Regions from separate parts of the Paenibacillus sp. FSL M7-1455 genome, predicted to be linked through region 3. Evidence: riboswitches for the same ligand, from Rfam matches in the RefSeq annotation. Region 3 holds a riboswitch; each other region holds the start of a gene.
What was found. Region 3 has a riboswitch for thiamine pyrophosphate ahead of tenA (thiaminase II). Riboswitches for the same ligand answer to the same signal wherever they lie in the genome.
Positions count from the first base shown of each region.

Region 1 (4,747 bases), 3.8 Mb from region 3:
TTTAGCAGCTCCTTTCTTTTCCGGTATCAGTTATCCTGTTTCGGTTTCCAACGTACAAGCCATTTTTCAAGCAGGGCGATGAGGCCGAACAGGAGCAGGCTTAGCGCCACGATGATCATGATGGCGACAAACATGCGATCGGTGCGGTAGCCCGATTTTTGCAGCATCATATAGTATCCGATCCCCTTGTCGGCACCGATCCACTCCGCAATGACCGCTCCCATCACGCTGTACGTCGCCGCGATTTTGACGCCCGAAAAGATCGCGGGCAGCGCGTGCGGCAGCTCCAGCTTGGCGAAAATTTGCCGCTTGTTCGCGCCGATCATCCGCATGTAATTCAGCATGACCCGGTCGGTCTGCTTCAGTCCGCCCATCGTGGCGACGGCCACGGGGAAAAAGCAGACCAGGGTAATGACGATCAGCTTGGGCAGCAGCCCGAAGCCGAACCAGATCATCAGGAGCGGGGCAAGCGCAATGGTCGGAATGTTTTGGCTCAAAATGAGCAGCGGGTACAAGGCCGACTTGAGAAACGGGATCAGGTGCAGGATCAGCGCGATGATCAGCCCGACCGCCGTTCCGATGATAAATCCTTCAAGCGTCAGCCTCACCGTTGCCCCGACATGGCCCCACAGATCCCCGGCCCCGTCCGCGGTTTCCTTGGCGATATCCACCGGGGAAGGAAGGATCCATTTTTCGATATGAAACAGCGAGGTGCTCAGCTCCCATGCGACCAAAAAGAAGAGGACCGCCACAAAGGGCGGCCATACGCTATTCCACCAACGTCTCATGGACGGTATTTCTCCGTAAGCCGCTCCATGCTGATGCCGCCGGGACGATGGGCGATTTTGATCTGGGAAATGATGCTTGGGCTGCCCGCCTCCACAAGAGCTTCGTGCATGCGGCGCACGACGTCGAGCAATTCCTCGAGTTCGCCTTCCATCGTCGTTTCCAGCGGGTGCACCTCGTATTTGACGCCCGACTTTTGGATCACTTCGATGGCGCGGTCGACGTAAGCGTAGGAATCCTCGTTGTTCGGCGTTTTTGGAATGACCTGTATGCTGAGCAGGGTATGAGCCATATCAATCACGTCCTTATAAAATTTGATGATTGCTTTAATCGCGCAGCGGGGTCGCTTGGTACAGCGATCCTTACCTATTGTTGCGGCAAAAAGTCGTTCGTAAACGCGTTTTCGACATCCAGCGGTTTGTCGAGCAGCTTATGCTCGTACATCCAATCCGAATATCCTTTCCAAACCTGTTCCTTCTGCTCGCCCCAGCGCTTGGCGTCGTCCTGGTATTTCGGGCTGAGCCACTTTTGGCTGGCCATGACGAGATCCTTGTCGAGCTCGGGCACGGCTTTGATCAAGACATTGGCTGCATCCTCGGGATGCTCAATCGCGAATTGATAACCTTTGGAGGTAGCGCGCATAAACGCTTTGACCAGCTCCGGATCTTCCTTGATCTGCTTTTCATTGGTGACGAGGACCGGCGTGTAATAGTCCAGCTTGTCGGAGAAGTCTTTGACGTACAGCATATCGAGCGGCTCCTTGCGGAGCTCGGCTTCGATGCCGGTCCAGCCGTAGAAAATCCAGGCGAAATCGATGTCGCGTTTCACCGCCGTAAAATAATCCGCTTCGCCCATGTTGACGATTTTCAGCTTGCTGACGTCGGCCTTGTCGATGTCCATGATCGAATCGATCACGGCTTTTTCCACCGGAGAGCCCCAGCCGCCGTACGTTTTGCCTTCAAAATCCTTCGGCCGTTTGATGTTCCGGTCCACGGGCGCGGCAAAACCGGAAGTGTTATGCTGGATCACCGCCGCGATCGACACGAGCGGAACGCCTTGCGTGCGCGCTTGGGTGACGTTTTCCTGCACGCTGACGCCAAACGGCACCTTGCCCGATGCCACCATCGCCTCCGCGCCGCCGGCTCCCGGCTGCACGATGTCGACGTTCAGCCCTTCTTCTTCGTAGTACCCCTTTTCTTTGGCGACATAGAGTCCCGTATGGTTCGTGTTCGGCGTCCAGTCCAGCACGACTTTGACATCCTTCAGTTGTTTGGGCTCGCCGCCGCCGGCCGAGGAGGTTTCCCCTGAAGGCGTCCCCTGGCCCGTCGTTTGGGCGTTTTTGCTTCCGCAAGCGGCCGTAGCCAGCACAAGCAGGAATGCCAGCAAAAACAGTCCGATTTTTTTCGTTTTCATTGCGTTACTCTCTCCCTTATCCAGTTAATCCCCTTCATGCTGCAAAAGAATCGCGTTTCCATATCTGGAGGCGAATCACGGGACCGCGGCCGTCTTTATTTTCGCCGGAAGGTCCGATCATTCAACAAAAAAAGCGCCCCGGATGCGGGACGCTTAAGGCGCAAGGATGACATGGCGAACGCCATGACGATGGCTTTTCCTACGCTGGCATTACCCAGATCAGGTTTAAGGGTCAGTATCTTGAAGGGATACAATCTCAGCCGGCCGATTCCAGCACCCCGGATTCTTATGAAGTTAACGGGTTATTACATTGGTATTATAGTCCTAAGCTTGGAATAATTCAACGCTTTCGGCCGTGCGGCTGGCCAAGCCGGCGTATAAATGCTCGTAAAAATGCCACTATAAGGATGAAAGGAGTCTGGTTTTTACAGGGGGCTGAGGAAAATCAAAACAAGCATTTCGTTCATTCAGACGGTCATGATTTTGATGCTGAGCACCGGCCTGCTGAATCATGTCATCGTCATTCCCATTTTGCTTGACGCGGCAAAACGGGACGCCTGGATTTCGGTGCTGCTGGCATGCGGACTCACGCTCGTATGGGCGGCATTTCTTTATGCAGGCATGGCGAAACTCAATAAACGCCATCTGTTCGATTGGTTGGCCAAAGCCTATCATCCGATCGTGGGCCGCATGTTGGCCGTTTTCATTGGTTTGTATCTGTTTGCCATTTGCGCGGTGACGACCCGGGATACCGTATATTGGATTCATCTGACCTTCTCTCCCGAAACGCCCATTATGATCTTTTCTGTTCCTTCTGATCTCGGCTTTAAACGCCTTCTTGGGCATTCAATCCATTGCCAATACCGCGAGCCTTTTGCTGCCGATGGTGATTGTGCTTGGTTTTTTTGTCATGTCGTTTAATATGCCCCACAAGGACTACTCCTTGCTGAAGCCGATGCTTGAACTTGGCATGGGGCCCGTGTGGAAGGGGACGCTTTACGCGGGGGCCGGCTTTGCCGAAGTCATCATGATCTTCTTTTTGCAGCATCATATCCGAACGCGGATAACCTATGTTTCCTTGGCCGTCACGGTTTTGCTTTTTTTAGGACTCACCCTGGGGCCCGTCATGGGCGCCATCGTCGAATTCGGGGCGGACGAAGCGGGCAAGCTCCGGTTTCCTGCATACGAGCAATGGAGGCTTCTGAACATTGGACGATACGTCGAGCATCTTGACTTTTTTAGCGTCTACCAATGGTTCTGCGGCGCGTTTTTAAGAATTTCGCTCGCTTTGTTCCTCATTCTCGATGTTTTTCGGGTGAAGGGCAAAAAGGCGAAAGCGTGGGTGCTGGGGGGCATTTTTATCGCGATATTAATCATGATGGCCGTTCCTTTCAGCGACCGGTATTTTATGAAGGCCCTGTCCGTCTATGTGCTTCCCGTATCGGTGTGGGGAATAGCGGCCTTTTCGGTGATCATCACGGGGCTGATCGGCTTGGCCCGGCGAAGGGGGAGAATATCGTGAAAAGCCGTGAACGAAAGGAAGCCCAGGCCATCGAAGCCATCGTTGCGGAGCTGTTTGGATCAAGCTCGGATATCCGGAGAAAAACGATTCCGTTATCGGTACCGGGTTATTCGGTTCAGCTGATTTACTGCCAGGGATTGTCCGATACGGCAAGAGTGGAGCAATGGGTCGTGTCCGAACTGATGGATATATCGGAGCAGATCCTGCTGTCGGACGAGATGGATTGGCCGCGCAAAATTCCGTTCCCCATGGACCCGATCCCCGAGGACCAAAGGGAAGCGGCAATGAAAGAGACCGTGCTGGAGGGGGACCTCCTGCTGATCTTCGAGCCGTCGGACAGCTGCTACTCGATGATCATGGCCAATGCGCCCAAACGGCAGCCGGAGGAGCCGAACACGGAGGTTTCGACGAGGGGGCCGAGGGACGGTTTTATCGAGGACTCGTACACCAATATCGCTTTGATCCGAAGACGGCTGAAGACCCATCTCCTTGCCGTCGAGGAGTTTACGATCGGTTCCGAAACGTCGACGAAAGTTCATCTTCTGTACCATAAGGAGACGATCCAGGAGCATGTCCTGCAGGAGATCCGAACGAAACTTTCCCGCATGAACGTCAAAGGCCTTGTGAGCAACAGCCAACTCGAAGAGATATTGACGGGCTTCTCGCTTTTTCCGCTGATGACTTATACGGGGAGGCCGGACTATGCCGTGAACGCGCTGCTCCACGGGAAATTTGCGATCGTGATGGGCGGGGCTCCGACGGTGCTCATCGCCCCGGCGAGCTTCAACTTCCTGCTCAACTCCTCGGAGGACGCCCATCTCGTCAATGTCGTGGTTGCTTTTACGCGTTTTTTGCGGATGTGCGGCGTGCTGCTTTCCCTGTTCCTGCCGGGGTTTTGGATTGCGCTGACGACGTACCATCAGGACCAAATCCCTTTTACGCTGCTGGCGACCCTGGTGAATTCCAGGCAGGGCGTGCCGCTTCCGGCTCCCCTGGAGGCGATGGTGATGCTGCTGTTGTTCGAGA
Region 1 covers NZ_JBBORO010000001.1:538,223-542,969, forward strand. The annotation lists gene NYE48_RS02305 (ABC transporter permease) at 27-788, opposite strand; gene NYE48_RS02310 (MTH1187 family thiamine-binding protein) at 785-1,078, opposite strand; gene NYE48_RS02315 (ABC transporter substrate-binding protein) at 1,153-2,199, opposite strand; TPP riboswitch at 2,379-2,490, opposite strand; partial or broken gene NYE48_RS02320 (GerAB/ArcD/ProY family transporter) at 2,686-3,721, shown strand; gene NYE48_RS02325 (spore germination protein) at 3,718-4,747, shown strand, end outside.
Region 1: linked by a shared signal. The riboswitch ahead of NYE48_RS02315 (ABC transporter substrate-binding protein) and the one ahead of tenA (thiaminase II) in region 3 are both predicted to bind thiamine pyrophosphate.

Region 2 (4,747 bases), 280 kb from region 3:
TCCGGTCCGTGGGCGGACGAATCGCCCGGCGCGCTCTCCGGGAAGCGCCCTCCGTTTCCGGCATGGCCTCCCCGCATAACCGGTATTCCCCCCGAAAGCGCAGCAGCGACATCAGGCTGAGCAACAACGAGCTTTTGCCCGCCCCGTTCGGACCGACGACCGCGATAAAATCCCCGGGATCGACCCGCGCCTCGTCTGCCCGCACCACGGGCCGGCCGGCCCGGAATCCCGAAAACCGCCGCAGCGTGAGAAGCGGAGCGGATGCGTCCGGTTCCAACGGTTTCGCCGCTCCGCCCCGCCTCAGGTCAAGCACCTTGAAAAAATCCGCCCATACGCCCGGATACCAGATGCCGTACTGCTGCAGCTCCCGCCGGAAGGCGCCGAAAACCCATGCGGGAGGGCCGTCGCCGAGAATGCTCCCGTCCGGAGCCAGCAGGACGATCCGGTCCATCCGGTCCGCGATCTCTTCGATCCGGTGCTCCACGACGATTAAAGTCCGCCCTTCCGCCGCTTTCCAGACGGACTCCCACATCTGTTTTCTTCCCTCGGGATCCAGGAGGGCGGACGGTTCGTCCAGAAAAATGACCTCGGGCTCCAGCAGCAGCACGGAGGCCAGCGCCAGCCGCTGCTTCATGCCTTGGGACAGGCTGTCTACCGGAACATGCAGCAGATCCGGACGCAAACCGACCGCTTCAAGGGCCCGGCGCATTTCGGGCACCATCCGTTCCCGCGGAATGCCGCGGTTCTCCAATACGAACGCCAGCTCTTCGTCGACGTATGGCATGCAAAACTGCGTATCCGGATCCTGGAACACGTACCCTCTGGAATCCGGCGCCACGATGCCTTCCGCTTTGATCGGCACCTCGATCACTTGCGGAATCAGCCCGCCGAGCACCTGCAGCAGCGTCGATTTGCCGCAGCCGCTGGGCCCGAGCAGCAGCACTTTCTCGCCGCGACGAACGGACAGGGACAAATCCTTGAACACGAAAGACGGCTCTCCCGGAAATTTAAGCCTGAGCTTGCTGACTCCCGCCACGGTCTCCGGCCCGAACGGTTCTAAATCCAACGGCTCAATCATGGTCAAGCGCTTCATAATCCTTTTGGGTCACGGGCCGCAGCAGCTGCGTCACGCCGGTAGCCTCCAATGCCTTCGCCAGCGCAAACGCCAAATATCCCGCCAAAATCGCGGAGCTGATGATTCTAAGCACGTATTTGAACAGCATCATCCCGAGCGTATAGTCCGTCACGTAACCGAAATAAACATCGACCGCAAACGAACCGAGCGCAGCGGCCGCGCCCGCAAATGCCGCCGTCCCCATCTTGAAGCTGCGGTAGCGCAGCAAGGCAAAAACCAGTTCCGCCGCAAGGCCCTGCGCGACGCTGTACAGCACCAGCTGAACGCCCCATTCGCTGCCGAACAAAATTTCCACGTGTGCCGCCGCCACCTCCGCCAACAGGGCAACGCCGGGTTTGCGAATCAGGAGCATGGCGAGCGTCGGCGCCAAAAACCAGACCCCGTACACCAGCTCATCAGCCTGAAAAAACAGCGGCTTGAACAGATCGTACACCGAGCTCCAAAAATGATAGACGACGCCAAGCGCAAGCGACAGCAAAATCGTGACCAGCAGGTCGCTCAGCCGCAGCCCTTTCCTTTTTTCCGCCTGAAGCACGTGATTCATCCTACATCTTCCTCTCTTCTTCGGTGAGCGGGAATGCGCAAAAATAGGCATGAAAAAAACCGCCCTGGATACGCAAAGAGAGACGGTTAAATAAGCCCGGTCCATGGGCTTCTATCGCGAATTCTCTACGCTGGCATTATCCAGATCAGATTCCCGGTCAGCAGCGGATACAGCTGCAATCTCAGCCTGATTCACTCAAGCTCCCGCATCCCATATGTAACGGACCGCCCTTCGCCAAAAAAACGAAGCATGCGAAAGCGTCCGGTTCCTGGTTCCAAAATACACCAATTCCGTGCCGGTTGGCAACAGAAAAAATTTTTCCTCGGCAGCCCCTGCCCTACTTCCTCCCCCTGCATGCGGCCGTCCGTCTTGCGTTAGACGTTATTGATTTAACCGCTATTCTATGTCAATATATTTCAGAGTGTTCCAAAAATAGTATGCTGCGCATTTCGGATCCGGCCGAAATTCGGTGAAACCAAAAGGCGGCCGCGCACGTTAACTCTATAAATCGACTCGAAGCACCATCCGAAGGGAGAAATAGCATGGCAAAACGATTGTTAAGGCTGATGACGGAGCTCTCCTCAAGAAAGTGGCTATCCGCATTGATGGGGCGTTTTTCCCATAGCAGGCTCAGCAGGGGCGTCATCCCTTATTTTATAAAAAGCTATCAGATTCCAGCCGACGAAGCCGAAAAGGAAATCCACGAATACAGGACGCTGAACGAGTTTTTTTCGCGCCGGCTGAAGCCGGGCATGCGCCCGGTCGAGGAAGGGCCGAACGTGCTGACAAGCCCGGTCGACGCCAAAATAACGGCCATGGGCGACATTTCCGCGGGGACGATATTAAACGTCAAAGGCCAGGATTATTCCGTGGCGGAGCTGCTGAACTTCTCCCCCCATTTGGAGCTGTACAAACACGGCTATTTTTTTGTGCTTTATTTAAGCCCGACCGACTACCACCGCATCCATTCCCCCATTACGGGGGTGCGTACGGAAAGCGAGCACATCAAGGGCCGGGCTTATCCGGTCAACGAATTCGGCATGACCCGGATGAAATCGGTGCTGTGCCGGAACGAGCGGCTGATCACCTACATCGCCGGGGAATACGGCGAGGTGGCCGTCGTGAAGGTCGGCGCCATGAACGTCAGCAGCATCCGTTACGACGACGAATCCGTGTCCCGCTGGAACAACGGCGACGACCTGGCCTATTTCGAATTCGGCTCGACCGTCGTGCTGCTGACGCAGGACGGAACGTTTACGCCAAGGGCCGGCCTGAAGCCCGGGGACCACGTCCGGATGGGCCAGCTTCTCGGAACGCTTCACCCTCCGGTCCCGCGGGACAAGGGCTAAGATCCGCTTTCGTCCCGTCCCATGACGGAAGCGATCATCTTTTGCAGCAAACGCCCCGGCAGGATCGCTTTGGCCCGGAGCGTCAACCGCGTGCTTCCCGGCAGGGCGTACCGGAACGCGGGCCGCTTCATGCATGCGATACGCGCAACGAGTTCGGCTACCTCCTTCGGGTCGCCTCCTTGTCGTGCGCTTTTTCGCGAAAACGCCAGCACCTTGTCCATCATGGCCCGGTAAGGCGAACCTTCGGGAGCGCTCATTTGCGCGAACCCCTTGTCCCAAATCGGGGTGCCGTAGGCACCGGGCTCTACCAGGACCACATCGATGCCGAAGGGTTTGGCTTCGAGCGCAAGGCATTCGCTGAAACCCTCCATGGCGAATTTCGAGGAAGCATACGGCGCATATCCCGGAAATCCGATGCGGCCGCTGATGCTGCTCATCTGGATGATCCGGCCTTTCCCCCGCTCCCGCATGATCGGCAGCACCGCCTGCGTCACCCGCACCATGCCGTGAAAGTTCGTATCCATCTGTTCCTGCCAAATCGCGGCAGGCACCTCCTCGACGAAACCTCCGTAGGCCGTTCCGGCATTGTTGACCAGCACGTCCAACCGGCCGTACTGCCGGCGTATGTATGCCGCAGCGTCCGCCACGCCGGCCGGGTCGGTAACGTCCAGCCGCACGGCAACGATTTTTCCCTGCACCCCGGCCTCCGCCGCCGCGTCCATCAGCCCTGCCTGCGCCTCCATCCTCCGGATGCCCGCGATGACGGCGAATCCCCGCCGGGCAAGCTCAACCGCCGTCAGCAGCCCGAAGCCGCTTGAACCGCCCGTGACCAGGGCTACCGGCTCCCCTTGCATTGTTTTCATGTTACCCCACCTTATACGGGAATCGCTTCGAACAGAAACGGATTCCCGTCCAAATAATGCCGAAGGAGCGCCAACGAATACGGCTTGCTTTCCCTCAGCTCCGCCGCTTCCCACGGATGCGGGGCATGGAAGCTCTGGTTTTCGATCAGCGCTTTGACAAAAAACGTTTCGAGCGCAGGAATGCAGCCCGGCTGGCCGGAAACGGGCCGCAGCCGCTCGTATCCTTCCATGAACCATTGACGCTGCACAGGGTACAAGCCGATAAACGACTGCGCCAAATCATACAAATAGAAGCCGAAACCGCAGCGCCCGAAATCGATCGGATAAGGCTCCCCGCCTTTGAACACCATGTTTCCTTCGTGGAAATCGCCGTGAATGAGGCCGAAACTCTCGCGATCCCGCCGCATGCCGGACATATGGGCCGTCACTTTGGCGGCCGCCTGCTCATAAATCGCGTATTCGTCCGAGGTTAGAAAACTCCCATGATGCTGCTTGAGCCTGGCCGTCTCCCGCGCGAACGGCTCCCCGTCCCATACCGGGCGGACAAAGCCCTCGGCAGGTTTGAAACGGAGGGCCGCCCGGTGCATCTTCGCCAGCAGACCGCCCATGAGAAGGAGCTGCTCTTCGCTGTACTGTCCCTCCCAATGGTCGCCATCGATCCAGCGAAGCACCGACACCTTCCAGCTTTGCCCCCGACCCGTCTCCACCTCGGTGACGTACGAGCCTTCGCGGTTCGGAACGCCCGTGGGGACCACAAGCCCCTCGACCCGCGCCAAATATTCGAGCCACTCCATTTCCGAAACGGTTTCCCCTGAGGATGCCGCTGCGGGATGAACGCGGAGCAAATACAACCTTC
Region 2 covers NZ_JBBORO010000001.1:4,586,659-4,591,405, forward strand. The annotation lists gene NYE48_RS21160 (ABC transporter ATP-binding protein) at 1-1,078, opposite strand, end outside; gene NYE48_RS21165 (ECF transporter S component) at 1,071-1,679, opposite strand; TPP riboswitch at 1,785-1,896, opposite strand; gene asd (archaetidylserine decarboxylase) at 2,222-3,028, shown strand; gene NYE48_RS21175 (SDR family oxidoreductase) at 3,025-3,891, opposite strand; gene NYE48_RS21180 (phosphotransferase enzyme family protein) at 3,903-4,747, opposite strand, start outside.
Region 2: linked by a shared signal. The riboswitch ahead of NYE48_RS21165 (ECF transporter S component) and the one ahead of tenA (thiaminase II) in region 3 are both predicted to bind thiamine pyrophosphate.

Region 3 (4,747 bases):
TGCCGGGCGCATCCTCGATCGCCGTCTGGATATATTCGCGGGCGGTCAAAACAGCCTCGTGCGGAGACGCCCCTTTCGCCAACCCGGCCGCGATGGCGGCGGAAAACGTGCAGCCCGTTCCGTGCGTATGGTTTGTCGTTATTCTGGGCTTGGCGATTTCCGTAAACGACTCCCCGTCATACAGCAGATCGACCGCTTCGTTTGAAACCGGATCGTGTCCGCCTTTAATGACGACCATCCGGGGGCCGAACCCGGCGATTTTCAGCGCCGCCCGGCGGCGTTGTTCCATCGAGCCGATCCGCATGCCGGCCATCGCCTCCGCTTCCGGAATGTTCGGCGTGACAACGAGCGCCAGCGGGAGCAGCCTGCGCATCAGGGCATCGACGGCATCATCCTGCAGCAGCTCCGCCCCGCCTTTCGCGATCATGACCGGATCGACGACCACCCGTTGCCAACCGAAGGCTTCGATTTTGTCCGCAACCGCCTCGATGATGTCGGCGCTAAACAACATGCCCGTCTTGACCGCATCCGCGCCCAGATCCGTCCCGACCGCTTCGATTTGCTCGGCGACGGCCGCGGCCGGCAGCGGGTAGACGCCTGAAACGCCAAACGTGTTTTGCACCGTCACCGCCGTGATAGCCGACATCCCGAAGGCGCCCAGCTCCTGAAACGTTTTGATATCCGCTTGTATTCCGGCGCCGCCGCCGCTGTCGGAGCCGGCAATCGTCAATGCTTTGGGGACGCTCACTGCACGAACCCCCTTCCGGCCGAAACCCGGTGCCCGCTGAGCACCTCTTCCGGAAGCGGATATTGGTCCATCTCTGACAGGGCGTCGAGAAAGGCGGTTTGAAAGCTCCCCGGACCGCGGTTACCGGCAGCCACGTATGCCCTCGTAGCCGCTTCCCCGTAAAAAGCAAGCGCGGCCGCGCCCGCCGTCAGCAAATCCGGTTCCACGGCGGCAAAAGCCCCGATGACCGACGTCAGCAGGCAGCCCGTTCCCGTCACCCGGGTCAGCATGGGATGTCCTCCTCGGACCACGTATCCTTTCAGGCCGTCCGTTATAACGTCCTCACGGCCTGTGATCGTAACGACGCTTCCGATCCGGCAAGCGGCCCGGACCGCCAGGTCGACCGAAGGTTCGGCTTCGGCCTCTCCGGCATCCACGCCTTTGATGACGGCCGTTTCGCCGATCAGGTTCGCCACTTCCGCCGCATTGCCGCGGACCAAAGCGACCCGGACTTCCTTCAAAATATTCAGTGCCGCGGTCGTCCGAAACGGCGTGGCGCCCGCGCCGACGGGATCGAGGATCACCGGCACGCCGTGCAAATTCGCCGATTTGCCTGCCAGGATCGCCGCTTCGACCAGCTCCGCGCTGAGCGTGCCCAAATTCAGCACCAGGGCGTCCGCTATTTTCGCCATATCAGCCACCTCTTCACGGGCATAGGCCATGACGGGGGAAGCGCCGATGGCCAGCAAACCGTTGGCCGTAAAATTCGTGACCACCATGTTGGTTATATTGTGCACCAGCGGCCTGCGCCGCTTGACCAGCCGGGGCAAATGCTGCAGATCCGCGATCATCGTCCCGCCCCTTCCGTTTGAGCCGCCGAAACCGGCCATTCTTCCAGCGTGTATGCCATATCCCAAAACATGTACTCCAGACGGCAGCTGGCCACAAAATGTTCCGTCAGCCGCTTTTTCCGGTCCGGAGATAAACTTTCTGCCCGCTCATCAAGCAGCAATCGCATTTTTTCCGTAATGCCGCCTTCAAAGCTGCCGTAAAAATGCATCCAGTCGTAAAACGGATGGGAGCGGTCCGGCTTCACTTCCGCCAGCAATTTGGCGCCGATCTCCGTATACGTCCAAGGGCAAGGCAACATCGCCGCCAAAATGTCCTCAAGCGTTCCCGCGTGGGCCACGCTCAGCATGTGGCGGACATAGTGGTTCGCCGACGGGGCAAGCGGATAACCTTGCAGCTGCTCGTACGAAACGCCGGCTACGCTGCAAAAATTGTTATGCGGATGCGTTTCGCTGTGCAGAATGAACGAAATTTGTTCGTTAAAAAGGGCCATCGTGTCGCGGCTGTCGCACTTCGAAATCGCGATTCCATATAACCGGATATAAGCGTTCAAATATTCGAAATCCTGCTTCACGTAATGAATCAGCTGTTCCTTCCGCAAAGTTCCGTCCGCAATGCCGCGTACGAACGGATGATCAAAAATCGCCCGGTAAATCGGGTCTGCTTCTCTTCTGAGCTCTTCGCTAAAACGGGTCATGCCAGCACCTCCGCATCGATTTGGATGAAATCCAAACAGGAAGAAGCCGGAAGCGGCCGATAAAACTTAAAAAGCCGCCCCGAAATGGAGCGGCTTCCAACGCTTTCGAACGCTGACCTAACGAAAGGCCGGCGTAAAACATGCGAAGTCCGTCTCCACTTCCCTACGCCGGTATGATCCGGATCAGGTTCAAAGGGTCCAAGCATCCTTGTCTCAGCCGCTCGCTTGCGGCTCCCCCAGTGGATTTCGTATGAAGATTTTCACCCTATACTTTATCTTCCATTTTGCGGCTTGTCAAACCGAAAATCATCGCCGCGGAAGTTCCCCACCGCCTTTCGGGCTTACCCTAAATAGCGGTGATACAAGCTTTTTGCTTCCGTGATGTCTTTTGTCCCATGCACGAGCACCCGCCCGTCCTGAAAAACCGTCAACCGGCATCCCTCGGCCGCAAAAGACACGAGATACGGGTTCTCCCTTACCTCGCCGCCCTGCCGGGACAACCTTCGCGCCAGCCCCTTTAAATCGCGCTGAACCGGTGCGGGCGGACGAATTTGCACCGTATCCCGGCCGCACAGCACGGCTGCCCGGGGCTGATTGGCCGGCTGTAGAAACGGATAGGTGCGGTGTAGTCCGCACGACGGACAATTCGGCTTCTTCATGCGCTCGACCCGGATTGCGGCATAGGCGCCCGTCCATAAATCGAATGAAATGAGTTTGCCGTGCAAAGCCTCCCCATCGTCCACCAGCAGCTTCAGCGCCTCGGAGGTTTGGTAGGCCGCAACCATCTGCGCCGCCGGTCCGATGATGCCGGCCGTATCGCAAGTTGCGCCGCCGGGCGGCATCGTTTCAAGCAAACAATGCAGGCATGGCGTGCGGCCGGGCACGACCGTGAAGGTCAGTCCGTAGCTGCCGACGCAAGCCCCGTAAATCCATGGAATGCCCTTCTTTTGCGACATATCGTTAATCAGCAGGCGCGTCTCGAAATTGTCCGTCCCGTCAAGGATCACGTTCACGCCCTGCGCCAGCTCGTCGATTTCCGGAATGGCGACGTCGGCTACGACGGCCCGGATGTCGATGTCCGGGTTGATGCGTTCCAGGCGGGCTTTGGCCGCCGCCGCTTTCGGCAGGCGCAGCAGGGCGTCCTCCTCGCTGTACAGCTGCTGCCGCTGCAGATTGCTCGGTTCCACATAGTCGCGATCCACGATGGTGACGGTGCCTACGCCCGCACGCACGAGCGTTTCGGCGCTTCCCGACCCCAGCGCTCCCGCGCCGACGATCAGGACATGCCTCTCCCCCAGCTTCCGCTGTCCGTCCAGTCCGATTTTGGGAAACAGTTCTTGCCGCGAATACCGCCCGTTCCGGGTCCCGTTCCCGCTCATGTTAGGCTCATTCCTTCGAGCGGGCTGCTGGCGGCCCCGCAGCGCCTTTTCGGAATACGGCCGGCTTCGTAGCCGAGGCGCCCGGCTTCGATGGCGAGCTTCATGGCAAGGGCCATTTTTACCGGGTCTTTGGCTCCCGAAACGGCCGAATTGAGCAGCACGCCGTCGGCGCCCAGCTCCATCGCAATGGCCGCATCCGACGGCGTGCCGATGCCGGCGTCGACGATGACGGGCACGGTCGATTGCTCGATGATGAGGCTCAAATTCAAGGGGTTCACGATCCCTTGGCCGGAACCGATCGGCGAGGCGCCCGGCATAACCGCGTGCACGCCGAGCTCTTGCAGCCGCTTCGCAAGCAGCACGTCGTCCGACGTGTAAGGCAATACGATGAAGCCTTCCTCCAGCAGCAATTCCGAAGCTCGCAGCGTTTCGACCGGATCGGGCAGCAGCGTCTTCATGTCGCCGATCACCTCGACCTTGATCATGTCGCATAATCCGGACGCTTTGGCGAGCTTTGCGATGCGCACCGCTTCCTCCGCCGTCCGCGCGCCTGCCGTATTGGGCAGCAGCGTAAACCGCCCGACGTCGATCATCTCCAGAAAATTCGGCTGGCTTGGCTCGTATATGTTCATCCGCCGAACGGCAAACGTCAATATTTGCGCGCCGGACACGTTTACCGCTTCCCTCTGCACTTCAAAATTCGGGAACTTCCCCGTCCCAAGCAGCAATCTTGATTGAAATTGATGCGGTCCGATGTGTAACATCGCCTTATCCTCCTCCCACAAAATGCACCAGTTCGATCCGGTCTCCGTTTCGGACGTCCGCGTCCTTATGCTCGTTTTTCTCGAGTATGTTCCCGTTGATTTCCACGACGACGACCTGCCGGTCCAGGCCGAAATGCGCTAGCAGCCGCGCCACCTTCGTTACCGACTCCGGCACCTGTACGGCGTTCCCGTTAATGATCAAATCCAACATGGGCGATCCTCCCCTCCGATGGCCTGACGGCGTGATGCCGGTCCGGCGCAAAAGATTCCCAGCCTGTGAATGAAGGCCGCCTTCCGCTCATCTGCTCAGCGATGAGCGCCCCGGTAATGG
Region 3 covers NZ_JBBORO010000001.1:4,311,042-4,315,788, forward strand. The annotation lists gene thiD (bifunctional hydroxymethylpyrimidine kinase/phosphomethylpyrimidine kinase) at 1-748, opposite strand, end outside; gene thiM (hydroxyethylthiazole kinase) at 745-1,578, opposite strand; gene tenA (thiaminase II) at 1,575-2,273, opposite strand; TPP riboswitch at 2,417-2,521, opposite strand; gene NYE48_RS19895 (thiazole biosynthesis adenylyltransferase ThiF) at 2,615-3,652, opposite strand; gene NYE48_RS19900 (thiazole synthase) at 3,649-4,416, opposite strand; gene thiS (sulfur carrier protein ThiS) at 4,421-4,627, opposite strand; gene thiO (glycine oxidase ThiO) at 4,608-4,747, opposite strand, start outside.